2 regions of the Exiguobacterium sp. R-39 genome follow, and region 2 is predicted to be linked to the other one. Evidence: a T-box and tRNA genes for the amino acid it is inferred to sense, from the RefSeq annotation. Region 2 holds a T-box; the other holds one or more tRNA genes.
What was found. A T-box is a leader RNA that pairs with one kind of tRNA and senses whether it is charged. The one in region 2 lies ahead of argS (arginine--tRNA ligase), so its partner is inferred to be a tRNA-Arg.

Region 1 (15,373 bases), 280 kb from region 2:
GTGGACGTTCGTTTGAACGGTCCGCTTTTATAGAGGCGGCAGACCGGATCAAACGTTACATCGAAGCGGGCGATGTCTTTCAGGTGAACCTTGCTGTCCGTCAGCAGGAACCATTGCGGACGACAGCGGCGCATATCTATGATGTGTTACGAATGGTCAATCCGTCGCCCTACATGGGTTACTTTGCGGACGAAGAGTTGGTACTCGTTTCAGCGTCTCCGGAATTATTGGTCGAAAAGATCGGTTCATCGCTCGCGACCCGCCCGATTGCCGGAACACGGCCGCGCGGGAAAGACGAGGTAGAAGATTTTGCACTAGCCAAAACGTTACTCGACAACGAGAAGGAACGGGCGGAACACGTGATGCTCGTCGATCTCGAGCGGAATGATTTAGGGCGCGTCAGCGAGTACGGTTCCGTTCATGTTGATGAATTGATGGTCATCGAAAAATATTCCCACGTCCAGCATATCGTCTCAAACGTTCGGGGAGAGATTGCGGAAGGCGAAACCGGAAGCAGTGTCCTTGCTGCGATGTTTCCAGGGGGAACGATCACGGGAGCGCCTAAAATCCGGACGATGGAAATCATTGAAGAGCTTGAACCGGTCCGCCGGGGAATTTATACCGGCTCACTCGGTTTTATCAGCTGGGCGGATGATGCGATTTTCAACATCTTGATTCGGACGCTTGTCGCAAAAGACGGGATGGCGTATATTCAGGCGGGAGCCGGAATCGTGACAGATTCCGACTCGGAAAGCGAATATGAAGAATCACTCAGTAAGGCGAAGGCGCTTTGGGTCGCCAAAGAATTAGCGGAGGGAACGACATGATTGTACTGATCGATAATTATGATTCATTTACGTATAACTTAGTACAGTACTTTGGAGAGCTTGGACAAGAGATCCGTGTTTTTCGAAATGACGCAATTACGATTGAAGAAATTGAAGCACTCGCTCCGGATCATTTGGTTATTTCCCCAGGACCATGCACTCCGAACGAAGCCGGAATCAGTTTGGAAGCCATCCGTTACTTTGCCGGTCGTCTGCCGATCCTCGGTGTCTGCCTTGGGCATCAGGCAATCGGTCAAGTGTTTGGTGGAAAGGTGGTCCGGGCAAAGACATTGATGCACGGGAAAGTGTCTTTGCTTACCCATGACGGTTCCGGCATGTTTGCCGGAATTGAACAGGAGACACCGGTGACGCGCTATCATTCGCTTGTCGTCGAACGCGAAAGTTTCCCGGACGCCTTGACGATGACGGCAGAAGCAGACGGAGAAATCATGGCCCTTCGTCATAAGGAGTTGCCGATCGTCGGCGTCCAGTTCCATCCGGAAGCGATTTTGACACGTGACGGGAAACAGATGTTAAAAAACTTTTTGGAGTTGACACACTATGTATCTTTGGCATGATGGACAGATAAAACAAGAAGAAGACGTACGCATCTCGCCGCTCGATCATGGGTATTTGTACGGGATGGGGGTCTTCGAGACATTTCGGACGTACGCGGGTCACCCGTTTCTCTTTGATGATCACATCGAGCGTCTCCAGATGAGTTGCGCGGCAATCGGTATCAAATTACCTTACGGACGTGATGAACTATTGGCGGCTGTTGAAGCGTTGTGTCGTGTGCATGGAACGGGAGATCTGTACTTCCGCTTAAACGTCTCTGCCGGTGCCCGTGAAATCGGTCTTTCGATTGAACCGTATGAGCAGCCGACCGTTCTGTTGTATGCGAAATCGATCGGTTCCAGACAGATGGCGGAACGGGCGCTTGAAACCGTTCGTTTGCCCCGGAGTACACCGGAAACAAGTTATCGGTTGAAATCACATCACTACATGAACAATCTGGTCGCCAAACGTCAGTTGTTTAATCAAGAGGCGGAAGGCCTCTTTTTGACAAAAGACGGTTTCATCTGTGAAGGCATCACGTCCAATATCTTTTGGCGTTACGGAGAAAGATGGTATACGCCACCACTTGAGACAGGTGCCCTCAATGGTATCACCCGTCAATTCCTGATGGAAGAGTTGCCTGTCGAGGAACGACTGGCATTGTTGCCGCAATTGACGGAAGCGGATGAAATTCTTTATACGAACTCGGTTCAAGAATCGGTCGCGGTCTCTTCCTTGGATGGTCGAACATTCCCGGGTCTCGAAGGACACGGATATCAAGCAGTCCGGAGATTGTTTGATGATGCCGTCCAGTCGAAGTGGTCAAGGAGGGAAAAAGGATGACTAAAATCATGGGGATTCTCAACGTGACACCGGATTCCTTTTCTGATGGTGGAAACTATGTGGATATCGAACAAGCAGTCCGGCATGCGAAACAACTCGTCGCGGATGGAGCGGACGCGATTGATGTCGGCGGTGAATCGACGAGACCGGGCGCTTCATTTGTCTCGGCTGAAGACGAAATCGACCGTGTTGTCCCGGTTATTCGACGCTTGAAACGTGAACTGGATATATTGGTGTCGATTGATACGTATAAACCGGAAGTCGCCGAAGCCGCTGTTCGTGCCGGGGCAGACATCATCAACGACGTCTGGGGATCGAAGTGGGGGGACGGCTCGATGGTCGAGGTGGCAGCCCGGCATGACGTCCCGATTATTTTAATGCACAACCGCTTAGAACCTCATGGACCGGATATGCTGGCTGAAGTACGGGCCGATTTGGAAGATTCGATTCGATTGGCGAAACAAGCCGGAGTGTCAGAAAACCACATCTGGTTGGATCCCGGGATCGGCTTCATGAAGACGCATCAAGAAAACCTATTTTTAATGCGTCATCTGTCGATTACTACGGACTTTGGTTATCCGGTCCTGCTTGGGACATCCCGGAAGTCAATGATTGGTCTGACGCTTGGCTTGCCAGCGGATCAGCGTGTCGAAGGGACGATTGCGACAGTCTGCTACGGTATTCAACAAGGATGTGAATGGATGCGGGTGCATGATGTGCAGGCGGTCAAACGGGCAGCCGTTATGATGGATACGATGTTGGCTGCGGAATTACCGGGAGGAGAATGATGATGGATCGGATACAGGTGACCGGTATGCGTTTTTACGGATACCATGGTGTGTTTGCAGAAGAAACGAAGTTGGGTCAACGCTTTAACGTCGACCTGACGATTGGTCTTGATTTATCAATTGCCGGTAAGACGGATGATTTACGCGAAAGTGTCAATTATGCGGAGTTGTACGAAGTCACGAAGCAGGTCGTCGAGGGGAAGCCGTTGCAACTCGTCGAAGCGCTCGCAGACCGGATTGCAGAGCAGGTGCTGTTACTCGATTCCCGAATTCTTGAGACGACGATCAAGGTCATTAAACCGGATCCGCCGATTGCGGGACATTATGAACATGTTGCCGTTGAAATCCACCGGAAGCGGGGCGATTATGCATGAATCGTGCCTACGTCGCACTGGGATCGAATATCGGTGATAAAGCGGGACATTTGGCAGCTGCGATTGACGCTCTGCGTCATCTTCCGACGACACGGGCAATCCGTCCTTCATCCGTTTATGAGACGGCTCCTGTCGGCTATACTGATCAAGATCTGTTTTATAATATGGTGATTGAACTGGAGACAGATTTGCCGGCGGAACAACTGTTGGACGTTCTCCAACAGATTGAACAGCAGGAAGGAAGAAAACGTCTGTTTAAAAATGGGCCGCGGACACTAGATCTCGATATCCTTTTATATAACAGTGAGATGATTCATATGGATGGACTGACAGTACCGCATCCACGTATGCAGGATCGGGCATTCGTATTGGCTCCGCTGGACGAACTCGTATCCTCTTATATTGTTCCCGGTTTAAATCGGACGGTTGCTGAACTCTATCAGGATTTACCGGAAACAGAACGAACAGATGTCAGACGGATTGAGTCGGGATCGATTGAAGGAAGAAGGGAAAAAAAGAATGACAGGATTTAAAATTGGAGAAGTCGAATTGAATAACCGTGTCATTTTAGCACCGATGGCAGGTGTCTGTAATCCTGCGTTTCGTTTGATCGCAAAAGAATTCGGGGCAGGCCTCGTCTGTGCAGAAATGGTCAGTGATAAAGGAATCCTTTATGAAAATGAACGGACGATGCAGATGTTATACGTGGACGATCGGGAAAAACCGCTCAGTTTACAGATTTACGGCGGATCGAAGGAAACGTTGGTCCAAGCGGCTCAGTATGTCGATGCCAATACGAATGCGGACATCATTGACATCAACATGGGATGTCCTGTACCAAAAGTGACGAAGTGTGACGCTGGTGCCAAGTGGCTGCTTGATCCGGATAAAGTCTACGAGATGGTTCATGCCGTCTCCCAAGCGGTTGATAAACCTGTCACGGTTAAGATGCGGACGGGATGGGACAGCCATCATATTTATTGTGTCGACAATGTCCGGGCTGCGGAAGCCGGAGGGGCGAAAGCGGTCGCGATCCATGGCCGGACCCGTTCACAAAAATATGAAGGTGTCGCCGACTGGAATATCATCGGTGAAGCGAAGCGGGCAGTCAACATTCCGATTATCGGTAACGGAGATGTCCAGACGCCGCAAGACGCCCAACGGATGATTGATGAGATCGGAGTAGACGGTGTCATGATCGGTCGGGCTGCACTCGGGAATCCGTGGATGCTGTATCAGACGATCCAGTATCTTGAATCCGGAACGTTACCGGCGGAGCCGACACCACGTGAGAAGATTGATATTTGTCTGTTGCATGCCGCGCGTCTTGTCGCACTTAAAGGAGAGGCGCTTGCGGTGCGGGAAATGAGAACCCATGTCGCCTGGTACTTAAAAGGGTTAAGCGGCAACGGGCATGTTCGTAAAGCATTATTCGATACAGAGACCCATGCCGGACTGCAAAAGTTGCTGCATGCGTATGTCGAAACATTGGAAACGAATGCAGTACATGTGTAACAGGTAAAGTATAGTCGGGCTAACCCGTTTTATGGTACGCTAATGCCATTGAAGATGAGCGAATCGGTTTTGCTAAGAGCTGTCGGTCATACCGGCAGCTTTTTCATCGAAGAAGTAAAAACCATCGTGAACCATTATAAAAGGAGTGAAGACAGTGAGTCAGGACATGGAAATGAACGATCAAATGCAGGTGCGTCTCGGTAAGATGAACGCCATGCGTGAACAAGGACTCGATCCGTTTGGTGCCCGTTTTGAACGTACGACAGATACGACAAGTATTCGTGCCGCTTACGGCGAACACGAAAAAGAAGAATTGGCAGAACTGAAGCCGGACGTCTCGATCGCGGGTCGCGTCATGACGACACGCCGTAAAGGGAAAGTCGGTTTTACGAACGTCCAGGACGTAAACGGTCAAATCCAATTGTATGTACGTAAGGACGATGTTGGCGAAGAAGCGTACGAAATCTATAAAACATGTGATTTAGGTGACATCGTTGGAATCAGCGGATACGTGTTCAAAACGAATGTCGGCGAACTATCGGTTCACGTCACGTCGTTTACGTTACTGACAAAAGCACTACGTCCGCTTCCGGATAAATATCACGGACTAAAAGATGTTGAACAGCGTTATCGTCAGCGTTACCTCGATTTAATCACGAATACAGAATCGCGTGAGACGTTCATCGCACGCAGTAAAGTCATTCGCGGGATTCGTCAGTATCTCGACAGCCTCGGATACTTGGAAGTTGAAACACCGATGTTGCATACGATTGCGGGTGGTGCGTCAGCTCGTCCGTTCATTACGCATCACAATGCACTTGATATGACACTATACATGCGGATTGCGATTGAGTTGCATCTCAAGCGTTTGATTGTCGGCGGACTTGAAAAAGTCTATGAAATCGGTCGCGTCTTCCGGAATGAAGGAATCTCGACACGCCATAACCCTGAGTTTACGATGATTGAGTTATATGAAGCCTACGCGGATTACAACGACATCATGAATTTGACGGAAAACCTGATTGCCCATGTGGCACAGGAAGTCCTTGGAACAACACAAGTGACTTACGGTGAAGATGTAATCGACTTGTCTGTCGGATGGAAACGTGCCCATATGGCGGATCTTGTCAAAGAAGCCACAGGTGTTGATTTCTTTGAAGAGATTTCAAAAGAGCGTGCCCATGAACTCGCACACGAGCATGGTGTGGAAGTCCAAGCCCATATGACGACAGGACACATCCTTAATGAATTCTTCGAACAGAAAATTGAAGAATCATTGGTTCAGCCGACATTCGTCTACGGTCATCCGGTTGAAATTTCACCACTTGCGAAGAAAAATCCGGAAGACCCTCGTTTCACGGATCGTTTCGAATTGTTCATCGTTCGTCGGGAACATGCCAATGCCTTTACGGAATTGAATGATCCAATCGATCAACGTGAACGTTTTGAAGCACAGCTTGTTGAAAAAGAAGCCGGGAACGACGAAGCGCATGAAATGGATAATGACTTCATTGAAGCCCTTGAGTACGGTATGCCACCAACAGGAGGACTTGGTATCGGGATCGATCGACTCGTCATGTTGTTGACAAACGCTCCTTCGATTCGTGATGTCTTGCTCTTCCCGACAATGCGTCACCAACAAAACTAACCAAAATCGGACTCTCCGCTTCTTTATAGAAGAAAGTGGGGGGTTTTCTTATTTGTTAATACGGAACATTTCAAAGTAAAAGTAAGCATATTCTGATGTCGAAACGGGAATAATAATTTTTTGAATGTTTTTCTAATAAAACACTTGTACAAATAAAAACCCCATGGTATATTACTTCTTGTGCCGCAAATGGTTGTGACACACCGAAAAAAATATCAGAAAAGTTATTGACAATCGTGTCGATGACTTGGTAAGATAATAAAGTCGCTGAAAACGACACGACGAACTTTGAAAACTGAACGATGAGGCAAAAAACGTATCTTCGGATACAAACAATGAATGAAGCGCAAGCTTCGTCAACGTGACTTCGGTCACACAACGAGCAAGTCAAACACTTTATGGAGAGTTTGATCCTGGCTCAGGACGAACGCTGGCGGCGTGCCTAATACATGCAAGTCGAGCGCAGGAAGCTCACGGAACTCTTCGGAGGGAAGTGAAGGGAATGAGCGGCGGACGGGTGAGTAACACGTAAGGAACCTGCCCCAAGGATTGGGATAACTCCGAGAAATCGGAGCTAATACCGAATAGTTCTTCAGACCGCATGGTCTGATGATGAAAGGCGCTCCGGCGTCACCTTGGGATGGCCTTGCGGTGCATTAGCTAGTTGGTGGGGTAATGGCCCACCAAGGCGACGATGCATAGCCGACCTGAGAGGGTGATCGGCCACACTGGGACTGAGACACGGCCCAGACTCCTACGGGAGGCAGCAGTAGGGAATCTTCCACAATGGACGAAAGTCTGATGGAGCAACGCCGCGTGAGTGATGAAGGTTTTCGGATCGTAAAACTCTGTTGTAAGGGAAGAACAAGTACGAGAGGTAATGCTCGTACCTTGACGGTACCTTGCGAGAAAGCCACGGCTAACTACGTGCCAGCAGCCGCGGTAATACGTAGGTGGCAAGCGTTGTCCGGAATTATTGGGCGTAAAGCGCGCGCAGGCGGCCTTTTAAGTCTGATGTGAAAGCCCCCGGCTCAACCGGGGAGGGTCATTGGAAACTGGAAGGCTTGAGTACAGAAGAGAAGAGTGGAATTCCATGTGTAGCGGTGAAATGCGTAGAGATGTGGAGGAACACCAGTGGCGAAGGCGACTCTTTGGTCTGTAACTGACGCTGAGGCGCGAAAGCGTGGGGAGCAAACAGGATTAGATACCCTGGTAGTCCACGCCGTAAACGATGAGTGCTAGGTGTTGGGGGGTTTCCGCCCCTCAGTGCTGAAGCTAACGCATTAAGCACTCCGCCTGGGGAGTACGGCCGCAAGGCTGAAACTCAAAGGAATTGACGGGGACCCGCACAAGCGGTGGAGCATGTGGTTTAATTCGAAGCAACGCGAAGAACCTTACCAACTCTTGACATCCCCTTGACCGCTTGAGAGATCAAGTTTTCCCTTCGGGGACAAGGGTGACAGGTGGTGCATGGTTGTCGTCAGCTCGTGTCGTGAGATGTTGGGTTAAGTCCCGCAACGAGCGCAACCCCTATCCTTAGTTGCCAGCATTTAGTTGGGCACTCTAGGGAGACTGCCGGTGACAAACCGGAGGAAGGTGGGGATGACGTCAAATCATCATGCCCCTTATGAGTTGGGCTACACACGTGCTACAATGGACGGTACAAAGGGCAGCGAGACCGCGAGGTGGAGCCAATCCCAGAAAGCCGTTCCCAGTTCGGATTGCAGGCTGCAACTCGCCTGCATGAAGTCGGAATCGCTAGTAATCGCAGGTCAGCATACTGCGGTGAATACGTTCCCGGGTCTTGTACACACCGCCCGTCACACCACGAGAGTTTGCAACACCCGAAGCCGGTGAGGTAACCGCAAGGAGCCAGCCGTCGAAGGTGGGGTAGATGATTGGGGTGAAGTCGTAACAAGGTAGCCGTATCGGAAGGTGCGGCTGGATCACCTCCTTTCTAAGGAAAACGTCCCTTACGGGACATGCCCATCGTTCAGTTTTGAGAGCTCGTCTCTCCGTCTCGCAAGAGACACTCGCACCTTGAAAACTGAAGACATCAACAAGACATCAAATTTTTATAACCATGTCATTAGACGTGTGTTCTTAGAATACCAAAATGCTAGATCAAGGTATGAAGGGCGTACGGTGGATGCCTTGGCACTAGGAGCCGATGAAGGACGCGACGAACAGCGATATGCTTCGGGGAGCAGTAAGTATGCTTTGATCCGAGGATTTCCGAATGGGGGAACCCACCATCCGTAATGGGATGGGACATGTTACATGAATACATAGTGTAGCGTGAGGCAGACCCGGGGAACTGAAACATCTAAGTACCCGGAGGAAGAGAAAGCAAATGCGATTCCCTGAGTAGCGGCGAGCGAAACGGGAACAGCCCAAACCGGAGAGCATGCTCTCCGGGGTTGTAGGACACTCTATACGGAGTCAAAAAGGAAGACAGTAGGCGAACGACCTGGAAAGGCCGGCCGAAGAAGGTGACAGCCCTGTAGCTGAAACTGTTTTCCCTCCAGAGTGGATCCTGAGTACGGCGGGACACGTGAAACCCCGTCGGAATCCGGGAGGACCATCTCCCAAGGCTAAATACTCCCTAGTGACCGATAGTGAACCAGTACCGTGAGGGAAAGGTGAAAAGCACCCCGGAAGGGGAGTGAAATAGATCCTGAAACCGTATGCCTACAAGTAGTCAGAGCCCGTTAATGGGTGATGGCGTGCCTTTTGTAGAATGAACCGGCGAGTTACGATAGCGCGCGAGGTTAAGCTGATGAGGCGGAGCCGTAGCGAAAGCGAGTCTGAATAGGGCGCCATAGTGCGTTGTCGTAGACCCGAAACCAGGTGATCTACCCATGTCCAGGATGAAGGTCAGGTAACACTGACTGGAGGTCCGAACCCACGCACGTTGAAAAGTGCGGGGATGAGGTGTGGGTAGCGGTGAAATGCCAATCGAACCTGGAGATAGCTGGTTCTCCCCGAAATAGCTTTAGGGCTAGCCTCGAGGTTGAGAGTTCCGGAGGTAGAGCACTGATTGGACTAGGGGCCCCCACAGGGTTACCGAATTCAGTTAAACTCCGAATGCCGGCAACTTATACTCGGGAGTCAGACTGCGAGTGATAAGATCCGTAGTCAAGAGGGAAACAGCCCAGACCGCCAGCTAAGGTCCCAAAGTGTATGTTAAGTGGAAAAGGATGTGGCGCTGCCTAGACAGCTAGGATGTTGGCTTAGAAGCAGCCACCATTCAAAGAGTGCGTAATAGCTCACTAGTCGAGTGGCGCCGCGCCGAAAATGTAATGGGGCTAAACATACCACCGAAGCTGCGGATTCCGTAAGGAATGGTAGGGGAGCGTTCCAAACCGCTGTGAAGCTGTACCGTAAGGAGCAGTGGAGCGTTTGGAAGTGAGAATGCCGGTGTGAGTAGCGAAAAGAGGGGTGAGAATCCCCTCCGTCGAAAGCCCAAGGTTTCCTGAGGAAGGCTCGTCCGCTCAGGGTTAGTCTGGACCTAAGCCGAGGCCGAAAGGCGTAGGCGATGGATAACAGGTTGATATTCCTGTACCACCGATCCACCGTTTGAACAATGGGGGGACGCAGGAGGATAGTGACGCATGCGGATGGAAGTGCATGTGTAAGTTTCGAGACCGTCTGATTGGCAAATCCGTCAGGCACCAAAGTCGAGGAACGATGCGGAGTCCCGTAGGGACGAAGGTCACGATTTCACACTGCCAAGAAAAGCCTCTAGTGAGGTGGAAGGTGCCAGTACCGTAAACCGACACAGGTAGGCGGGATGAGAATTCTAAGACGCGCGGGATAACTCTCGTTAAGGAACTCGGCAAAATGGTCCCGTAACTTCGGGAGAAGGGACGCTCTACATGAGTAGAGCCGCAGTGAATAGGCCCAAACGACTGTTTAGCAAAAACACAGGTCTCTGCTAAATCGCAAGATGACGTATAGGGGCTGACGCCTGCCCGGTGCTGGAAGGTTAAGGGGATGGGTTAGCGCAAGCGAAGCTTTGAACCGAAGCCCCAGTAAACGGCGGCCGTAACTATAACGGTCCTAAGGTAGCGAAATTCCTTGTCGGGTAAGTTCCGACCCGCACGAAAGGCGTAACGATTTGGGCACTGTCTCAACGAGAGACCCGGTGAAATCATAGTACCTGTGAAGATGCAGGTTACCCGCGACAGGACGGAAAGACCCCATGGAGCTTTACTACAGCCTGATATTGAGGCTTTGTGCATGATGTACAGGATAGGCGGGAGACGTCGAGACCGGAGCGCCAGCTTCGGAGGAGTCACCCTTGGGATACCGCCCTTCATGCATAGAGTCTCTAACTCGCAGCCGTCATCCGGCTGGAGGACCGTGTCAGGCGGGTAGTTTGACTGGGGCGGTCGCCTCCTAAACAGTAACGGAGGCGCCCAAAGGTTCCCTCAGAATGGTTGGAAATCATTCGTAGAGCGCAAAGGCAGAAGGGAGCTTGACTGCGAGACCTACAAGTCGAGCAGGGACGAAAGTCGGGCTTAGTGATCCGGTGGTTCCGCATGGAAGGGCCATCGCTCAACGGATAAAAGCTACCCTGGGGATAACAGGCTGATCTCCCCCAAGAGTCCACATCGACGGGGAGGTTTGGCACCTCGATGTCGGCTCATCGCATCCTGGGGCTGGAGTAGGTCCCAAGGGTTGGGCTGTTCGCCCATTAAAGCGGTACGCGAGCTGGGTTCAGAACGTCGTGAGACAGTTCGGTCCCTATCCGTCGTGGGCGCAGGAAATTTGAGGAGAGCTGTCCTTAGTACGAGAGGACCGGGATGGACGCACCGCTGGTGTACCAGTTGTTCCGCCAGGAGCATCGCTGGGTAGCTACGTGCGGACGGGATAAATGCTGAAAGCATCTAAGCATGAAGCCCCCTCCAAGATGAGATTTCCCTTTGAGTAATCAAGAAAGACCCCTCAGAGACGATGAGGTAGATAGGTCACGGGTGGAAGCATGGCGACATGCGGAGCTGAGTGATACTAATCGGTCGAGGCCTTGTTCTAGCAGATGATTTGTTGATGACTTCAGTTTTGAGGGCACGAGCCTTTCAAAAAAGTGCTTGACGTTATGGAAACATAATGTTAAGATCATAGATGTCTGGTGGCGATAGCCAAGTGGTCACACCCGTTCCCATGCCGAACACGGAAGTTAAGCACTTGAACGCCGAAAGTAGTTGGGGGCTTCCCCCTGTGAGGATAGGACGCTGCCAGGCGATACATATGGAGGATTAGCTCAGCTGGGAGAGCATCTGCCTTACAAGCAGAGGGTCGGCGGTTCGATCCCGTCATCCTCCACCATTTTTTATTACACTTGCCGGTGTAGCTCAGCTGGTAGAGCAACTGACTTGTAATCAGTAGGTCGCGGGTTCGACTCCTGTTGCCGGCACCATTTTCACCTTAAATATCATCATCGACCTTGAAAAAGTGTAGATGCTACCTTTTAACACCCTGCCGGGGTGGCGGAACTGGTAGACGCACAGGACTTAAAATCCTGCGGGGGTTTCCCCGTGCCGGTTCGATTCCGGCCCTCGGTACCATTTAAATTTCACTGTTTGATTAATTACCCCGCACCCTTAGCTCAGCTGGATAGAGTACTTGACTACGAATCAAGGGGTCGGGAGTTCGAATCTCTCAGGGTGCACTTTTCGGGAAGTAGCTCAGCTTGGTAGAGCACTTGGTTTGGGACCAAGGGGTCGCAGGTTCGAATCCTGTCTTCCCGACCATCTTCAATTTAATCCCTTAATGGGGCCTTAGCTCAGCTGGGAGAGCGCCTGCCTTGCACGCAGGAGGTCAGCGGTTCGATCCCGCTAGGCTCCACCATTTTTATGACGAACTTTGAAAACTGAACGATGAGGCAAAAAACGTATCTTCGGATACAAACAATGAATGAAGCGCAAGCTTCGTCAACGTGACTTCGGTCACACAACGAGCAAGTCAAACACTTTATGGAGAGTTTGATCCTGGCTCAGGACGAACGCTGGCGGCGTGCCTAATACATGCAAGTCGAGCGCAGGAAGCTCACGGAACTCTTCGGAGGGAAGTGAAGGGAATGAGCGGCGGACGGGTGAGTAACACGTAAGGAACCTGCCCCAAGGATTGGGATAACTCCGAGAAATCGGAGCTAATACCGAATAGTTCTTCAGACCGCATGGTCTGATGATGAAAGGCGCTCCGGCGTCACCTTGGGATGGCCTTGCGGTGCATTAGCTAGTTGGTGGGGTAATGGCCCACCAAGGCGACGATGCATAGCCGACCTGAGAGGGTGATCGGCCACACTGGGACTGAGACACGGCCCAGACTCCTACGGGAGGCAGCAGTAGGGAATCTTCCACAATGGACGAAAGTCTGATGGAGCAACGCCGCGTGAGTGATGAAGGTTTTCGGATCGTAAAACTCTGTTGTAAGGGAAGAACAAGTACGAGAGGTAATGCTCGTACCTTGACGGTACCTTGCGAGAAAGCCACGGCTAACTACGTGCCAGCAGCCGCGGTAATACGTAGGTGGCAAGCGTTGTCCGGAATTATTGGGCGTAAAGCGCGCGCAGGCGGCCTTTTAAGTCTGATGTGAAAGCCCCCGGCTCAACCGGGGAGGGTCATTGGAAACTGGAAGGCTTGAGTACAGAAGAGAAGAGTGGAATTCCATGTGTAGCGGTGAAATGCGTAGAGATGTGGAGGAACACCAGTGGCGAAGGCGACTCTTTGGTCTGTAACTGACGCTGAGGCGCGAAAGCGTGGGGAGCAAACAGGATTAGATACCCTGGTAGTCCACGCCGTAAACGATGAGTGCTAGGTGTTGGGGGGTTTCCGCCCCTCAGTGCTGAAGCTAACGCATTAAGCACTCCGCCTGGGGAGTACGGCCGCAAGGCTGAAACTCAAAGGAATTGACGGGGACCCGCACAAGCGGTGGAGCATGTGGTTTAATTCGAAGCAACGCGAAGAACCTTACCAACTCTTGACATCCCCTTGACCGCTTGAGAGATCAAGTTTTCCCTTCGGGGACAAGGGTGACAGGTGGTGCATGGTTGTCGTCAGCTCGTGTCGTGAGATGTTGGGTTAAGTCCCGCAACGAGCGCAACCCCTATCCTTAGTTGCCAGCATTTAGTTGGGCACTCTAGGGAGACTGCCGGTGACAAACCGGAGGAAGGTGGGGATGACGTCAAATCATCATGCCCCTTATGAGTTGGGCTACACACGTGCTACAATGGACGGTACAAAGGGCAGCGAGACCGCGAGGTGGAGCCAATCCCAGAAAGCCGTTCCCAGTTCGGATTGCAGGCTGCAACTCGCCTGCATGAAGTCGGAATCGCTAGTAATCGCAGGTCAGCATACTGCGGTGAATACGTTCCCGGGTCTTGTACACACCGCCCGTCACACCACGAGAGTTTGCAACACCCGAAGCCGGTGAGGTAACCGCAAGGAGCCAGCCGTCGAAGGTGGGGTAGATGATTGGGGTGAAGTCGTAACAAGGTAGCCGTATCGGAAGGTGCGGCTGGATCACCTCCTTTCTAAGGAAAACGTCCCTTACGGGACATGCCCATCGTTCAGTTTTGAGAGCTCGTCTCTCCGTCTCGCAAGAGACACTCGCACCTTGAAAACTGAAGACATCAACAAGACATCAAATTTTTATAACCATGTCATTAGACGTGTGTTCTTAGAATACCAAAATGCTAGATCAAGGTATGAAGGGCGTACGGTGGATGCCTTGGCACTAGGAGCCGATGAAGGACGCGACGAACAGCGATATGCTTCGGGGAGCAGTAAGTATGCTTTGATCCGAGGATTTCCGAATGGGGGAACCCACCATCCGTAATGGGATGGGACATGTTACATGAATACATAGTGTAGCGTGAGGCAGACCCGGGGAACTGAAACATCTAAGTACCCGGAGGAAGAGAAAGCAAATGCGATTCCCTGAGTAGCGGCGAGCGAAACGGGAACAGCCCAAACCGGAGAGCATGCTCTCCGGGGTTGTAGGACACTCTATACGGAGTCAAAAAGGAAGACAGTAGGCGAACGACCTGGAAAGGCCGGCCGAAGAAGGTGACAGCCCTGTAGCTGAAACTGTTTTCCCTCCAGAGTGGATCCTGAGTACGGCGGGACACGTGAAACCCCGTCGGAATCCGGGAGGACCATCTCCCAAGGCTAAATACTCCCTAGTGACCGATAGTGAACCAGTACCGTGAGGGAAAGGTGAAAAGCACCCCGGAAGGGGAGTGAAATAGATCCTGAAACCGTATGCCTACAAGTAGTCAGAGCCCGTTAATGGGTGATGGCGTGCCTTTTGTAGAATGAACCGGCGAGTTACGATAGCGCGCGAGGTTAAGCTGATGAGGCGGAGCCGTAGCGAAAGCGAGTCTGAATAGGGCGCCATAGTGCGTTGTCGTAGACCCGAAACCAGGTGATCTACCCATGTCCAGGATGAAGGTCAGGTAACACTGACTGGAGGTCCGAACCCACGCACGTTGAAAAGTGCGGGGATGAGGTGTGGGTAGCGGTGAAATGCCAATCGAACCTGGAGATAGCTGGTTCTCCCCGAAATAGCTTTAGGGCTAGCCTCGAGGTTGAGAGTTCCGGAGGTAGAGCACTGATTGGACTAGGGGCCCCCACAGGGTTACCGAATTCAGTTAAACTCCGAATGCCGGCAACTTATACTCGGGAGTCAGACTGCGAGTGATAAGATCCGTAGTCAAGAGGGAAACAGCCCAGACCGCCAGCTAAGGTCCCAAAGTGTATGTTAAGTGGAAAAGGATGTGGCGCTGCCTAGACAGCTAGGATGTTGGCTTAGAAG
Region 2 (15,373 bases):
TTGACGGCGGACGGATTTTAGCCGGTCTGCCGATTGTCGTTTGGGTCGCCGGTCTCGCCGCCCTGATTGCATACGGTGTGACACACTTCAGCATCATCTTGTTATTGATCGCGTTTCTCGGCGGAAGTGCCGTCTGGAAGCGATACCGTTTTGCGAAACAATACGAAGACAATAAATCGATTTTAATGTTATACCGTGCTGCACGCAGCCGTGTCCTGCAAGCGAAAGTCGAACAGGAACAATTGGCAGCAACGGAAACTGTGACGGACTCGACCGTCGACGAACCAGACGATGCACCCGTTTCGACCTATGATCCGATCGCCTGGTCACTCCGACACGACCTCCAGGATTTACGGAGTGCGAGTCCGGAAGAAGCGAAAAGTGCTGCCGATGACTTGCTTCGTTACCAATATGATTCGGCTAATGATTACGATGCCTTGTTGCGTCGACTGGACCAGCGGATTGAACCGTTACTCGAAGCTGAAAAATCGGTTGAGTATCATCAAATGCCGAAAAAACAACAGACGATTACGTTGTTCGCTTACCTGGCTCTTGGTGCAATTCTCTTCATCGCTTTTGAATACTCAAAAGGGTATCTTCCGACCCCATCTTAACCAGTCGTGTTATCTCAAGCAGGCACTTCGTCTTCAATCGGCGGAGTGTCTTTTGATCGTTTTGCACATTGCCTGATTCGATTACTTGCATCCGGTTGTTGAAGCGACTAATCTGAATGAAAATCCATGTCCCTGTTTTGAAAAAAAGGAGGCTCTCCTGATGATGAATAAAAATACGGCTCGTTTGGGAGAAGCACCCATCAACAAACTCCTGATCGGCCTGTCGCTCCCGGCGATGATCGGGATGCTTGTGACTGCTCTCTATAATATTGTCGATACGATTTTTGTGGCACAAGGAATCGGGACGGTTGCCGTCGCGGCTGTCGGCATTGCGTTCCCCGTTCAGCTCGTCTTGATGGCCATCTCGAACTCGATTGGAATCGGCGGTGCGGCCATTGCTTCTCAGCGGCTTGGTCAAAAAAATCTGGCAGGTGCCAGTCGTGCCTATGCAAATGTCCTGATGACCGTTTTCGTCGTCAGTATGCTTGCGATTATCACGGCATTCATCTTCGTCGAACCGTTGTTACAGGTGTTCGGTGCCACACCGGAAATCATGCCATACAGTATTGATTTCCTCCGTGTCCTGTTACTCGGTTCCCCGTTCTTCATGTTGACGATGGCTTCGAGCGCCATGCTTCGGGCAGAAGGACGTGCCAGTTATCAGATGCGTGTCATGCTGACGACAGTCGCCATCAACATCGTCTTGACGCCCCTGTTTATTTTCGGACTCGACTGGGGCATTCAAGGGGCTGCACTTGGGACGGTCGTCGCGCAAATCGTCGGTTCCGTTCTGATTTTCAGGTTTTTCTTTACGAAAGCGAAAAAAACAAGTCTTGTCCTTGACCGTGAAGCCTTTCGGTTTGATCCCAAACTGGTCGGTCGGATGGGACAGATCGGCTCATCGTCTTTCATCATGCAAGTGTCACAGTCCATCTTATTCATCACCGTCAACCATATGCTCGTCCGCTACGGCGGTACGACGGAACTTGCGACCTTTGCCGTCATCAATAAGTTCATGGCACTTGTCGGAATGCCAATCATGGGAATCGTCCAAGGGATGCAGCCGATTGTCGGCTACAATTTCGGGTCGAAACAGTTTGATCGGATGTCACAAGCAATCAAACTGGCCATTCGCTACGGTTTGAGCCTGTCGATCACGCTTTGGCTGTTAATCCAGCTGTTCCCCCGTTTTTGGGTCGGAATGTTTACGGAAGATGTGACATTACTCAATGAAGGTTCGACCGCGATGCGGATTTTATTCGCAATTTCATTCGTTTACGGGATTCAGATGATCATCAACGGAATGTATCAATCACTTGCCAAGGCGCGGATCGCCTTGTTCCTGTCGCTCTCGCGGCAGACCTTATATACGATTCCACTCGTCCTGATTTTACCTATCTTTTTTGGAGTACAAGGGGTTTGGTTCGCCTTCCCGATTGCTGATTTAATGGCCGTTTTGACGGCTGTCGTTTTTGCCTACCGTGACCGGATCATGCTCTTTAAGCCCGATGCGTATACGGAACCTGAAGCACAAGAAAAAGCGGTACAGGCTAAATAATCAAAAAGTCCGTCCTGTCTCAAAGACAGACGGACTTTTTGATTAAACGAAAAGACGAACATGCATTCTAAATCGAAATACGGTATGCTGATTAAAAAGGAGAGATGATATGGAACGTTATACACTGGCGATTGATTTTGAAACAGCGAACCGGAACAGCCGCAGCATCTGTGCCTTTGGCTGGTCTGTTTTATCCGCTGGGAAAGTCCTCACAAGCAAGCAGGTCTTAATCAATCCGGAAGAAGACTTTGATGCCGGTAATATCCGTGTCCACGGCATTCGCCCGAGTGACGTCTGGGATGCACCGGCCTTACCGGAAGCAATGGCGGCACACGGCTTGTTTGAATTAATTGAACAGGCCGAGCTCGTCGTTGCCCATAATGCAGCTTTCGATATGGGTGCGCTCCAAAAAGCGGTTCAAAAATATGACTTATATCAAATGCCGACATTTCAGTATGGTTGTACGGTCAAATTGTCACGGAAGCTTTATCCGTGGTTGCCGAACCATAAGCTAAATACGATGGCGGAGTTTTTAGGTGTATCTTTTAAGCATCACGATGCGAAGGAAGATGCCTACATCTGTGCGTTATTACTGCAGGATATGTTCGACCGGACGAACATGGATCATCCCGTTGAACTGCACCGTTTTTGTGGTGTCCGGATGGGTGAAGTCGCTTACTGACACTAAAAAAGGAGCAACTCAGAATTCTGAGTTGCTCCTTTTCGTATTTCTTATTTTGTTGTTTGTTTGATTGGGAACCAGCCTGGACGGCTCGTGATTCCCTGCCATAGTGCATCCGGCACGACGAGTTCAGACTGTGCCGACGGATCGAGTTCTGTCCGAATCGATTCCGTTTCGCCAGCTTCTACTTTTTCAACCCATTTTGGTTCCATGATTAACTCACGGCCAAGAGCGACGAGTGGCACGACTTCAAGTGAACGCTCGACTTCTTCCGGTGTATGGAGTGAACCGACACCGATGACCGGAACGTGTTGACCGACACGTTCTTGTACGAGACTGATTGGCGAACGTGTTTCGTTTTGATCACGAATCGATCCTGCAAAGAAGTCCATGACGGAAACGTGCAGGTAGTCGAGATCTTTTTTCGCAAGTGCATCAACGAGTTGCATCGTATCATCGAGTGTAATTCCCGGATTTTCAACTTCTTCCGGTGAGAAACGATAACCGACGATAAACGATGGATCTTTTTTTGCAACGGCTTCGACGGCATCGACGACAGCTAATGGGAAAGCAAGACGTTTTTCAAGACTTCCGCCCCATTTGTCCTCACGACGGTTCGAGTGCGGAGAAACGAATTGTTGAATTAAGTACGTGTTCGCACCATGAATTTCCACTCCGTCAAATCCGGCTTCCATCGCACGGCGTGTTGCTTGACCGAATGCTTCGATGATCGCTTCGACTTCTGCTGCTTCCAGTGCACGTGGTGTCATTGCGCCTTCACGTTCTGGTGCTACTGCACTTGCGCTGACTGTTTGTCCGCCGACGAGTTCCGGTGGTGCCATACGACCCGCGTGGAAAATTTGCAGAATCGCTTTTGCGCCTTGATCTTGGATTGTTGTAGCGAGACGTTTCAGGCTCGGAATCAATTCATCGCGCTCTGCGCCAAACTCGTTCGGGAATCCTTGACCGTCTGCTGTGACGTTGGCACATGCTGTAATGACTGCACCGACTCCACCTGAACGTGCTGCGTAGTATGCAAGCTCCGCTTCTGAAACTTCACCGTTTTCTTCCGCCGCGTAGTTCGTCATCGGCGCCATCATAATCCGGTTTTTAAGGGTCACTCCGTTTGGAAGTGTAAACGTATCAAACATCTTTTCATTAGCCATTGAAGCATATCCTCCTCTGAAATCTTAACTTGAATATCGTCAGTATACGCTCGCCCTGCTTTAAATGACTAATGATGTGCTTCACTGATGTTCTGAACGATGATCAGATCCGGTATTTTCGTTTTCGCCGTCCGCCCGGCCACCACCAGTTCCAGTGTCCGAACAGCTTCATCAGTGCCGGAACAAGGAACATCCGGACGATCGTCGCGTCAATGAAAATCGCCAAAGCAATTCCGACACCAAGCTGTTTAATCGGACTGACGCCGGTAAACGCAAATGCACCGGTGACGACAATCATGATCAAGGCGGCGGAGGTGATGATTTTACTCGTCTTCGCCAGTCCCATTTCCGTTGCGAGGTCATTATCCCCGGTCTCATCGTAGTATTCTTCCATTCGTGAGACGAGGAATACTTCGTAGTCCATCGATAATCCGAAAACAAGCGAGAAGATGAACACAGGGGTTAAGATACCGATTGTTTCGGCCGGGAAAACCCAGCCCGATTCAAATAAAATGACGAGCAGACCAAATGTTGCTCCGAGGCTGAGTAGATTCATCAAGATGGCTTTGATCGGAATCAAAATCGACTGGAACGCAAACAACAGGATGATGAATGTCGCAAGTAAGACAAGACCTAGCGCGAGCGGCATTTTTGAGTAGATTTCATCATAGATTTCCTGATTAAAGGCTGCCGGTCCCCCGACCTGGTATCCTTGGTCTCGCACGTCGCGGACCCATTTTTGTGAACTCTTGTCTCCCGGATCTCCCGTCAGCTTGACATTGATCCGGGCAACTCCTTGATCAAACGTAATCAAAGGCGCCAACTGTTCTTTTCCCTGTTCGTTCGCAGCAAGCTGGGTCACGGTCTGTCCATTCGCTTCCGCCAGCGCCGTCGCTGAAATGACACTGCTTACTCCGTCATCTGCTTCGAGTCGTGTCGTCAACGCTTCCAGTTTTTCGACACCTTGTTCCGTTTGAAAATCAGCTTTTAGCAAGACGACGGCATCGGTCCCATCGTCGCCAAAGGTTTTTTCCCACGCTTCAAAAGCGAGGCGTGATTCATAATCTTCCGGTAACGCGCTTGCTTGCGGAATGTTCAGTTCCAAATCGCGCAACGGAATTAAACACGGCAAAAGAAGAAGGAGTGAAAAAAGGGTGATGGCAACCGGACGTTTCATGACGAACCGGGCGAGCTTACGCCATCGGACTTCCCCCTGCTCCGAATCCGCTTTAAAAATCCGCCCTTTTTCCAGACTGCCCCCGAGTAGTGCGAGCAGGGCCGGAAGTAAGGTCACAGCGCTGATGACGGCGCCCAGTACCGAAACCAGCGTGCCGATCGCAACTGCTTGAAACACATCGACATCAATGACAAGTAAGCCCGCCAGTCCGACGAACACACAAATCCCGGAAAATAAAATCGATCGTCCGGCCGTCGCAACCGAAACTTCCGCTGCTGCCGTAATCGACCGTCCGGCTGCCCGTTCTTCCCGGAACCGGTTGACGTAAAGCAGGGAAAAATCGATTCCGAGGGCCAGTGAAATCATCGCTACGGCATTTAAGACAAAGATGGACAATTCCTGTTGTCCGGCGATGAAATACAACGTTCCGGCTCCGAAGATGAACGTGACGAGTCCCATGATGAGCGGCAAGATGGCAGCAAGCGGCGTCCCGAAAACAAGAAATAAGACAAGTAACGCTGCCGGTACGCCAATCAATTCCGCCCGGACCAAATCATTTTTCGATGCGGTATTCAAATCGTCGACGATCAACGGCTCTCCTGTCAGGCGAATCGTATTGCCGTCTTGCGGATCCAGTTTTTCCTGCACCGCCTTCACCCAGGAAGGGTCAATGTCCGGTATCCCGATCGAGACATATCCTTTTCCGTCTTTTAAAGCTTCCGGATTTTCCTGGACACCGATAACCTGTCCCACTCCTTGGATGGTCCGAAACGCCGTGACGTGACGCTGCATCTCCTGCCGGATGGTTTCTGTTTTCCCTTCAAACAAAACGATGATTTGGTGTGGGTCCTGCTTAAATTCTTTTTCTAACGTGCGTTCGACTTGTTGAAACTCTCCGTCCCGTGTAAAGCCGTTTCCCTTCAGCTGATCCGGGAGTTGCACCGCAAAATAACCAAGAATCAGCAACAGCACCACCCAGGTAACGCTGATGCCTTTTCGAAAGCGCACTACGTATTGACCAAAACGTTCCATCTGTCATCTTCCTCTCTCTATACAAGAAACACATCCTTCGCCCGCTACGACAAAGGATGTGTTTACGTCTTTTGAAAAATCTGGAGCCACGTATTTCCGAAATTCGCCGACGTCGAGACGATGGCCAGACGTTGCGCCGATTCATCCAGTAAAACCGTCTTTAACAGGATCGATGACTGGCACCCATCAAATTTAAATTTCAGTTGCTCTTTTTCGTACAGATAAAATCGATTGGCATCCGTGACAGAAAACAGATTTTTCCGGCTGTCGACCAACAAATAGTCGTCATACTCGGAAAACGGAATCAACTGTTCCTGTTCCGTAAACGCATCCCAAATGACATAACGTGATTGATTCACATCATAGGAAATCATCGTTCCAGGTGCGAGCAGACGTTCGAACGCATACTGCGGATGATACCCCCGTTCAATCAAACGTCCTAATAGAGGAGCTTCGTCATAATCCGAAAAAGTTCCTTCCTGTTTTTCAAAACAATAACGCACGACATCGGTCTCAGCCGAGTACATAAAAATCTGATTGTCTCGCCATTCATACAGATTACTGAACCAGGCATCAGCAAAGAGGATGGGGCGATTCATATATTGGAGACGTCCGTCTCTTAAATCGAGTAAACCAAACAATGAAGTTTCTTCAAAAACGATGAACACACGGTATCCGTCCGGCTCAAAGAACCACGTGAACGGAACATACGCACATGCTGTCTCCCACCGTATTCTCAAATCCAAATCACATTTTGTAAATCCGCCTTGATCCCGGTATAAAATCAGATCATCGCCAAATCGGTCAAAAAGTGAAACAGATTCATGGAACAACAGCTCAGCGGCTGGTTTATACATACGCATCACTTCCTACTCCCTACGGTATCAACCTTCTTCATTTCTAGCTACTGTCGATGCGCTCGAAGAGCATGTCCTGTATACTTAAAGGAAACAAAAAGGAGGTACACACACTATGAAACCCCTACAACTGTCTGCTGATACAGCTGTTGAACTTTCGAAACGTCTCAATGTGCCGCTCGAACAGTTAATGCACATGCCACGGCATATTTTGATACAAAAACTGGTCGAATTAGAAACAGAACAATCCGACTCTTCTTCTGCGGATGATACATCTTCAGAAGACAAATGATGCAATATGCCCTTCTTTCGTGCGCTGGTCGCATAAAAGAAGGGCATATTTTGCTTATGATTACGATTGGGGGTTATATTCTGATTTTCCATAACGGAATACATTAACGATCGCTTTTCCGTCACTCGGATAACCGTTCGGATGATCAATCGGAAACAGCGAGAAGAAAATGAAGTAGAACGAGAAATAGGCGAATTGATACGTAAAAATCGAAGCCTCGAAGACACCCGCATAAATCAAACCGTTTACAATCAGGATGCTCGCCAGATTAAAAATAGCTCCACCGGCATAGACGGTAATGTTCGTAAATTTATTTTCATGACGAAGTGCCTCATACTGACACCATCCGTCCCAGAAATAGATACGGTTCAAGCGGATGGGGCCAACACGTAACAACGATTTCCCCGATCCGATATTGATTTCCATATTCCCGCCAAACAGACGTGCGAAAAAGTAATGACCCATCTCATGAATTAACGTGACGATTGGTAATAACAAAAAAAACGAGAAGAAAAATTTCCAGATATCATTGAAGCCAAACATAAAATACATCCTTTCAAAAAAACCAGCACTCTAAATACTACTTATAGTATGTTCCCGGAAGCTCTGAATTAAAACAGCAAACATGAAAAATCATTAAGTCATTATGATGACACCGCAACATGACTGTTACGTTGCGGGATGCGGCTCTAAAAAAAAAGAATCGGAGCCCACATCAGTGAACTCCGATTCTTCTAATTGCCTCGTTGCTTAAGACTCATCATTTATTATTTTTACGCCGTTTGTTCGCTGCATACAACAAACCAAGAATCGTCAGTGCGGCGCCGCCTGCCACTGCATATTTTTTATAGTCTGCTTTCCGTTCGGCAATGACTGTCGTCGACAAAGCCTTCACGACAAGCTGTTTTTCTTCATGCAGACGAGGGGCATGGATTTTTACAACCCCTTCTTCGACGAGAATTTCGAACTCGCCGCCCGGTAACTCGATTGTCACATCGTGTTCCGTCGCATTGTGATACACCCGCTGACGTTCAACATACCCTTCATATGTCCGCTTCAATTCGTAAGCAATGATGCCTTCTCCTTCTTCGAGGAAGCGGAGATGTTTGCGGATCATGGCGGTGTTTTCGAGACGGAACATCGGATACTGACGCCGCAGCGCAATCAATCCTTTGACATACTCGACGCCGAACCGGAACTCTTCTGCCCGTTCATAATCGAGTTGATTGACGACTTCTCCGGAGTTGAAGCTGTCCCGAATGCCGTTTTTTGTCCGGAAAAACTCCTGTCCCGCATGTAAAAATGGAATCCCTTGTCCGGTTAAGATAATGGCATTCGCAAGCATTTGTCGTTTTCGGCGGACTTCATCCGTATCTTCCGGCCGTGACACGGACAATTTGTCCCAAATCGTTAAATCATCATGGGCTTCCGCGTAAGAAACGACTTGATTCGGTTCATCCGCAAATCCTTGCGAAGAGACGTTTCCGGCAATGCCCCGTTTGACTTCATTTGTCCGCTCGAAAGCTCCGCTGATGAATCCGCGGTCAAGCGGTGTCTGAACGTCACCTTTGACACCGTCACGTAATCCGTTATTGAAATGAGCGATTCCCGGCATCTGCGGCGCATTAAAGTAGTTGGCTTTTTGATCGGCTGCAAGTGGTGTGTCAAGATCCCATCCTTCCCCGATAATCAAGATCGATGGATCAATCCGGTCGAGTGCATGGCGGACTTGATTCATCGTTTCGATATCATGTAAGCCCATCAAGTCGAACCGGAATCCGTCCAGATGATACTCTTTCGCCCAGTACGTCACGCAATCAAGAATGAACTTACGCATCATGAAACGTTCTGATGCTGTGTCATTTCCACAAAAACTCCCGTTCGAAAGTGTTCCGTCTGCTGCCTGACGGAAAAAATAACCCGGAACGAATTGGCCAAGTGGTGCCGTTTCCGCATCATAGACGTGATTAAAGACTACATCCATCACGACACGAATGCCCCGGTCATGCAAGGCTTGAATCAAGGCTTTTAATTCACGGATTCGCGCTGCCGGATCATCCGGATTCGACGAATAGGATCCTTCCGGCGCAAAATAATTGACGGGATCGTATCCCCAGTTGTAGTTATCCGGATCGTTCGGTGCGGCTTCATTCACTGAACCGAAATCATAAATCGGAAGCAATTGGACATGTGTCACACCTAAATCCGTCAGGTAATCAAGACCTGTCAATCCGCCTGATGGTGTTCGTGTCCCGGCTTCCGTCAATCCGCGGAACGTTCCCCGCTCGATGACCCCACTCGCCGAATGGCTCGTCGCGTCCCGAACGTGTAATTCATAGATGACGGCATCTTGTGACGAATGGAAGAGAGGGCGTTCTTCAATCCAACGCTCGGGTTGAGTGGTGGACGGATCGATTAATGCTCCCCGTTTACCGTTTGTCCCGACTGCTTTTGCATACGGATCGACCGCTTCGACTTTCTGTCCGTTGATGCTGGCTTGAAACGTATAAAAGTAACCTTCATACACAGCACGATCCAGTTCGACGACGAATGTCCCCTGCTGATCCGCCGCCAATTCAAGTTCTTCAACTTTCCTTGCCCGCAATGTCCGGTACAAACGAATCACGACACGTTCAGCCGTCGGTGCCCATAAACGGACCCGTATCGTTTTTTCATCAAATGTTGCTCCTAAATCTGATCCTTTATAGGCATACCGCTCATCCAGCTCTTCTGGTGTGAGCGTCAACATATCTGCTGTTTGTTTCAAAGCCATGCACCCCTTTCATTTCATGGTTTTCATTATAACAAAATTTCATACAGATGAACGATTCGACTGTTTCTCTTCCATTTTCTTTTGCCGAAACTTCGACACGAAGTCAAAGCATCTGCGGACAAATATGTTAAAATGGTTGTGGAACGAAAGGGGAGATTCTTATGGCAGCAAAAGACAATTCATTTGATATCGTGTCACAAATCAACATCGAGGAAGTCAAAAACGCGATGCAGGTCGCTTTAAAGGAAATCACGAACCGCTTTGATTTCAAAGGATCAAAAAGCGACATGAAACTCGAGAAAGAAGATTTGATTCTGATTTCAGATGATAATTTTAAACTCGATCAAGTCAAAGATGTCCTGACAGCGAAACTCATCAAGCGCGAAGTCCCGACGAAAAACCTGCAATACGAAAAAGTCGAGCAGGCAGCCGGAAACACGGTCCGTCAACGCGTCATTCTCAAAAGCGGCATCGATCGTGATGATGCTAAAAAAATCAACAATGCCGTCAAGGAATCCAAACTCAAAGTCAAAACTCAGATTCAAGACGATCAAATCCGTGTCACAGGCAAATCGCGCGATGACTTGCAACAAGTCATGCAAATCGTCCGCGAATTACCATTATCGGTCGACGTCCAGTTCCTCAATTTCCGTTAAGTACAAAAAAACCCCTTATTCCGATTGGAGAAAGGGGTTTTTTTCATGCTTATTGCGCTGTATATCCACCATCAAGGATAACGCTTGCCCTTCATATTAATACCGGCTTAACCACTGGATTGACAGGAAATGAGATTGTTGAAGCCATCATGCATCTTGTCCCTTATACCGGTTTCCCGCGTGTCCTCAATGCACTCGAAGTTGCAAAAGTGGTCTTTGCCGAGCGCGGTGTCACGGTCGACCCGGCTTAATCAAAAATAGGATGAGCCGCATGAAACCCGGGGTATACTCTTAGTACAAGGGAGCGATGCCAGATGCAGTATGCACTCATCACGGATTTGCACAGTTCACTATCCGATACACGTGCTGTGTTGACAGATATTCAACAGACGGCTCCGCAAGCCGTTGTCTTTTCGCTTGGGGATGTCCATGAGTGTCACATCGGAAAAAAGCGGGCCAAACGGTATACGTTTGAAGAAATCGAACAAATCGTGACGCTTGATCCGGATTTTTTGAAATTGCTTTTTTTTGAGACATTGCTTGGAAACCAGGAAGAACGCTTGTTTTCATTGATTCCAGCAGGGATATCCAGTTATCTCGATCAGCTGCGCATGTCGGAACGGACAAAACAAATCACGTCCGCTTTGTTCATTCATGGTGACCAATTGAAATGGAGCTATGATCTGACGCCCGATACATCCGCTTATCCCGACCGACTCTTATTTTTTGGACACAGTCATGTGCACGGACTATTCAAAGAGGGCAAACGTCTAGCGATTCATCATGATATCCCGATTTCCATCAAACGTGGCCGTTACGCCATCAACGTCGGACCGGTTCTGGTCGAACGCGAATGGTTACTATACGATACGACTGCCGAAACCATCACCTTTCATCAAGTCAAATGAATACCTGACATGAAAAATCCCCCGCTTCATTTACAGTTCGTGAATGAAGCGGGGGATTTTGTCGTCATCTCTTTTACAGAAAACGCACGAGTGAAGCGCGAACTAAATCGACTTGTGTAAATTCTGTTTTATCGGCGAACTGATTCACGACACGGCGGACTTCCCCTTGACGACGGACGAAGCTAGTCGGTACCGGTGTTTTCCGAACGAGTTGCTCATACAATGTCGTCAACTGATGATCATCGATGACCGTAGTCATTTGATCGAGGAATAACAGCACATGAAGGCGGTTCAAATAATCCCATGGCTTGTCTTCCGAACGAAATTCATTGCGTGCCAACCATTTTTTTAGACCGATGGCATCAATTTGATTCAATGTCTCTTTCGTACGAGGTGCTTTCCATAACGCCAATAACTCACCGAGTTTTTTGCGTGTCTGTTTTTTTTCCATGAAGAACTCGAAGTTACTTTTCGTATCGAGTGCGTCACCGCTGATCGGAGCAATTTGATCGGCTCCTGGTGCTGTCACGAAATCTAAGATGAAATCGACTGATTCACCCGGAAGCCACGTGGCAACCTTTCCGTGAAAGTCAGCAATAAAAGCGATGGATGCAGCCAAGTCTTCCTGATTCATTTGTGTAGATGCGTGCTGTAACCGTTCCATTGTCTCTTTGTTCATATGATAACCCCATCTTTAATTGATTTATCTTACATTTCTTCAGGAGCGCCGACACCAAGCAGGCGTAATCCTTCCGTCAATACAATCGTAACCGATTTTACGAGCGCGAGGCGAGATTGTTTTTCCGCATCGTCTTCGAGGACACGAACCTGTCCGTAATATTTGTTGAAACTTTGAGCTAAATCGAGGACATAACGGCTGATGATCGATGGTTCGCGACGTGTAAACGCCCGGTCAATCACTGCCGAGAACTGGTTCAGCATCGACACGACACCCCATGAATAGTCATCTGCGCTACCCGCAAAAGCTGATCCATCGTATTCGCCTTTACGTAACAATGAATTTGCCCGTGCATTTGTATATTGGACGTATGGACCGGTTTCCCCTTCAAATTTCAACATTTGTTCGAGATCAAATTCAATGTTGTTCATGCGCTCATTTTTTAAATCGTGGAAAATGACAGCACCGACACCGACTTCGCGTGCCGTCTGTTCGGCATTGGCAAGGTTCGGATTTTTCTCGGCGATATTTTGTTTCGCGACATTGATTGCATCTTGAAGCACTTCTTCAAGAAGGACAATCCGTCCTTTACGCGTCGACATCTTTTTCCCGTCTTTCATAATCAGACCAAACGGGACATGGTGCATACCGTCGACATTTTCAAAGCCAAGTTTCTTCAGAACAGCAAACAGCTGTTTAAAGTGGAGGGCCTGTTCACCACCGACAACGTAAAAGGCCTGCTCGAAACCGTATGTCTCAAGACGATAGACGGCAGCAGCCAAATCACGTGTTGCATACAATGTCGCCCCGTCTTTTTTCTTAATCAAGGCAGGAGGCATTCCTTCTGCTTCGAGGTCGACGACCATTGCGCCTTCCGACTCGACGAGCAACTCTTTTTCTTCCAATAAGTCGATGACATGCTGCATCTTATCATTATAGAAGGCTTCGCCGTTCAAACTGTCGAAGCTGACACCAAGCATTTCATAGACACGGTTGAACTCGACGAGCGAAACTTCACGGAACCACGTCCAAAGTGCTGTTGCTTGTTCGTCACCCTGTTCAAGTTTCTTGAACCAAGCACGACCTTCATCTTCAAGAGCCGGATTTTCTTCCGCTTCTTCGTGGAAACGCACGTACAGTTTGAGCAATTCTTTGATCGGTTCAGCCCGGACGTCTTCTTCCTTGCCCCACATATTGTAGGCGACCATCAATTTCCCGAACTGTGTTCCCCAGTCTCCGAGGTGATTGATGCCGACGACATCATATCCTTTTTTTCGTGAAATCTGGTTCAGCGCATTTCCGATGACTGTCGAACGTAAATGTCCCATCGAGAACGGCTTTGCGATGTTCGGTGATGAAAAGTCAGTCACAATTGTTTTGCCGTTCGCTTCGCTTGATCCGTAAGCTTGTTGTTCTTCTAAAACACGTTTAATGATTTCACGCGAAACAACTTCCCGGTTTAAGAAGACGTTCACGTACGGTCCAGCTGCCTGCACGTTCGAGAACAGTGAATTATCGATTTTCTCAGCCAGTTCCGTTGCAATCATCATCGGTGCTTTACGGAATGCTTTTGCGAGTTGGAAACATGGGAATGCCAGATCGCCGTGATCCTCATGTTTTGGTTGTTCAATCAACTGTTCGATCTCTTCTTGTGACAATGCATCACCAATCACATCATGTAATACTTGGGCATATTGTTGCTTGTAACTCATTTTGTTTCCTCCAAACAGTTTATTTTTTCCAATAAAAAACGCCCTTTGCGCAACACGCAAAGAGACGGAATGACCGCGGTACCACTCTTCTTGGTGTCGACGGTACGACACCCACTTTAACGGGGATAACGGGGTTCCCCCGGCTAGGCCTGATCACATGGATTCGGATAGCATCTCGGAAGTGCGTTTCACGATGGTCTAATCTGTTCAGGCTTTCACCGATCCCTGATTCGCTGGTCGATTAAATCATATCGCTACTTTCTTCGTCATCGATTGTTTGATATCTTTCACATTATACGCAATTCACTGCATTCTCTCAACCTTATTTTTTTGTAAATCCCTTATCATAATTTCCACAAAACGGGTATAAGTAGGGAAGGACTGTTAAAGGAGGGAGACGCATCATGGTCTACTATCAAAAAGTCGCACGAAACAGTTGGCTTGTCTTGTGTCTCGTTGCTAGTCTGCTTACCTTCATTTTACTTACACATCCTACACTCATCGACTTTCCGCTCTCATTTGGCAATGCCACTTATCTTCTAGCACTCATCATCTTGTTCCAGTTCGATAATGTTCGTCGTGGAGGCATTTACTATACGTTTCAGGAAGGGATCATTTTATTCATCTTTCTTAATTACGGATTATGGCCATCCATTCTTCTCAGCCAAATCGGCATCTTCGTCTTTCAGTTTTTTTCTCATAAAAAAGAAATTCGCCGTCAACGTTTTTTATATTTATATCCGATCAATGCTCTGTTTGATTTAGTTTATCTTGCCTCTCCGTCACTCGTCTATTTAGTACTCGGCGGACCGATTGGAACTGACTTTACTTACTCGAGAGCACTCCTTCCGCTTCTCGGATATTTAACGACCGTCATGATCGTTTCCTACCTCCAATGCCGGTTCGTCAACCGCATCTTATATTTGAAATATGATTGGGTGCGCCTTGTCCGTCTGCAGACACTTGTCTACGGTATCAGTATCTTAAGTGCTCTGCTCGGAATCTGGTTTTATGATGAGAACCCGCTCATCGCCGCTTCCGTCTCGACGCTGATCTTATTTTTATTCAAACGATTGCTCCAACAGCATGGGGAAACAATCGAAGCGAATGAAAAAGCCAAACGGTTTGATGACGCCAAAGAACATCTGCTGATTTCCCAGTTCGAACAAGAAACGATTGACTCCTTATTACGCGACTTGCCGTATCTGATTGATTTTTCGGAAGGTTGGATATCAATTCAGCAACAGCGTAAGCAAACCATTTACAA

Region 1: it has a tRNA-Arg gene. The T-box ahead of argS (arginine--tRNA ligase) is inferred to sense a tRNA for this amino acid. The anticodon was not compared.

What each region holds. Positions count from the first base shown of each region.
Region 1 covers NZ_CP187965.1:75,128-90,500, forward strand. Annotated here, with positions in the region: gene ACP26N_RS00420 (anthranilate synthase component I family protein) at 1-827, shown strand, start outside; gene ACP26N_RS00425 (anthranilate synthase component II) at 824-1,405, shown strand; gene ACP26N_RS00430 (aminotransferase class IV) at 1,389-2,228, shown strand; gene folP (dihydropteroate synthase) at 2,225-3,016, shown strand; gene folB (dihydroneopterin aldolase) at 3,019-3,390, shown strand; gene folK (2-amino-4-hydroxy-6-hydroxymethyldihydropteridine diphosphokinase) at 3,387-3,923, shown strand; gene dusB (tRNA dihydrouridine synthase DusB) at 3,910-4,905, shown strand; gene lysS (lysine--tRNA ligase) at 5,072-6,553, shown strand; rRNA gene ACP26N_RS00460 (16S ribosomal RNA) at 6,949-8,510, shown strand; rRNA gene ACP26N_RS00465 (23S ribosomal RNA) at 8,676-11,590, shown strand; rRNA gene rrf (5S ribosomal RNA) at 11,684-11,799, shown strand; tRNA gene ACP26N_RS00475 (tRNA-Val) at 11,809-11,884, shown strand; tRNA gene ACP26N_RS00480 (tRNA-Thr) at 11,900-11,975, shown strand; tRNA gene ACP26N_RS00485 (tRNA-Leu) at 12,037-12,123, shown strand; tRNA gene ACP26N_RS00490 (tRNA-Arg) at 12,154-12,227, shown strand; tRNA gene ACP26N_RS00495 (tRNA-Pro) at 12,233-12,309, shown strand; tRNA gene ACP26N_RS00500 (tRNA-Ala) at 12,331-12,406, shown strand; rRNA gene ACP26N_RS00505 (16S ribosomal RNA) at 12,529-14,090, shown strand; rRNA gene ACP26N_RS00510 (23S ribosomal RNA) at 14,256-15,373, shown strand, end outside.
Region 2 covers NZ_CP187965.1:2,880,001-2,895,373, forward strand. Annotated here, with positions in the region: gene ACP26N_RS15050 (site-2 protease family protein) at 1-614, shown strand, start outside; gene ACP26N_RS15055 (MATE family efflux transporter) at 775-2,172, shown strand; gene ACP26N_RS15060 (3'-5' exonuclease) at 2,282-2,854, shown strand; gene ACP26N_RS15065 (NADH-dependent flavin oxidoreductase) at 2,905-4,020, opposite strand; gene ACP26N_RS15070 (MMPL family transporter) at 4,124-6,229, opposite strand; gene ACP26N_RS15075 (hypothetical protein) at 6,292-7,086, opposite strand; gene ACP26N_RS15080 (YycC family protein) at 7,202-7,378, shown strand; gene ACP26N_RS15085 (site-2 protease family protein) at 7,439-7,921, opposite strand; gene pulA (type I pullulanase) at 8,139-10,151, opposite strand; gene ACP26N_RS15095 (YajQ family cyclic di-GMP-binding protein) at 10,313-10,807, shown strand; partial or broken gene ACP26N_RS15100 (carboxymuconolactone decarboxylase family protein) at 10,891-11,058, shown strand; gene ACP26N_RS15105 (metallophosphoesterase family protein) at 11,122-11,715, shown strand; gene ACP26N_RS15110 (hypothetical protein) at 11,789-12,394, opposite strand; gene argS (arginine--tRNA ligase) at 12,424-14,106, opposite strand; T-box leader at 14,164-14,385, opposite strand; gene ACP26N_RS15120 (GGDEF domain-containing protein) at 14,511-15,373, shown strand, end outside.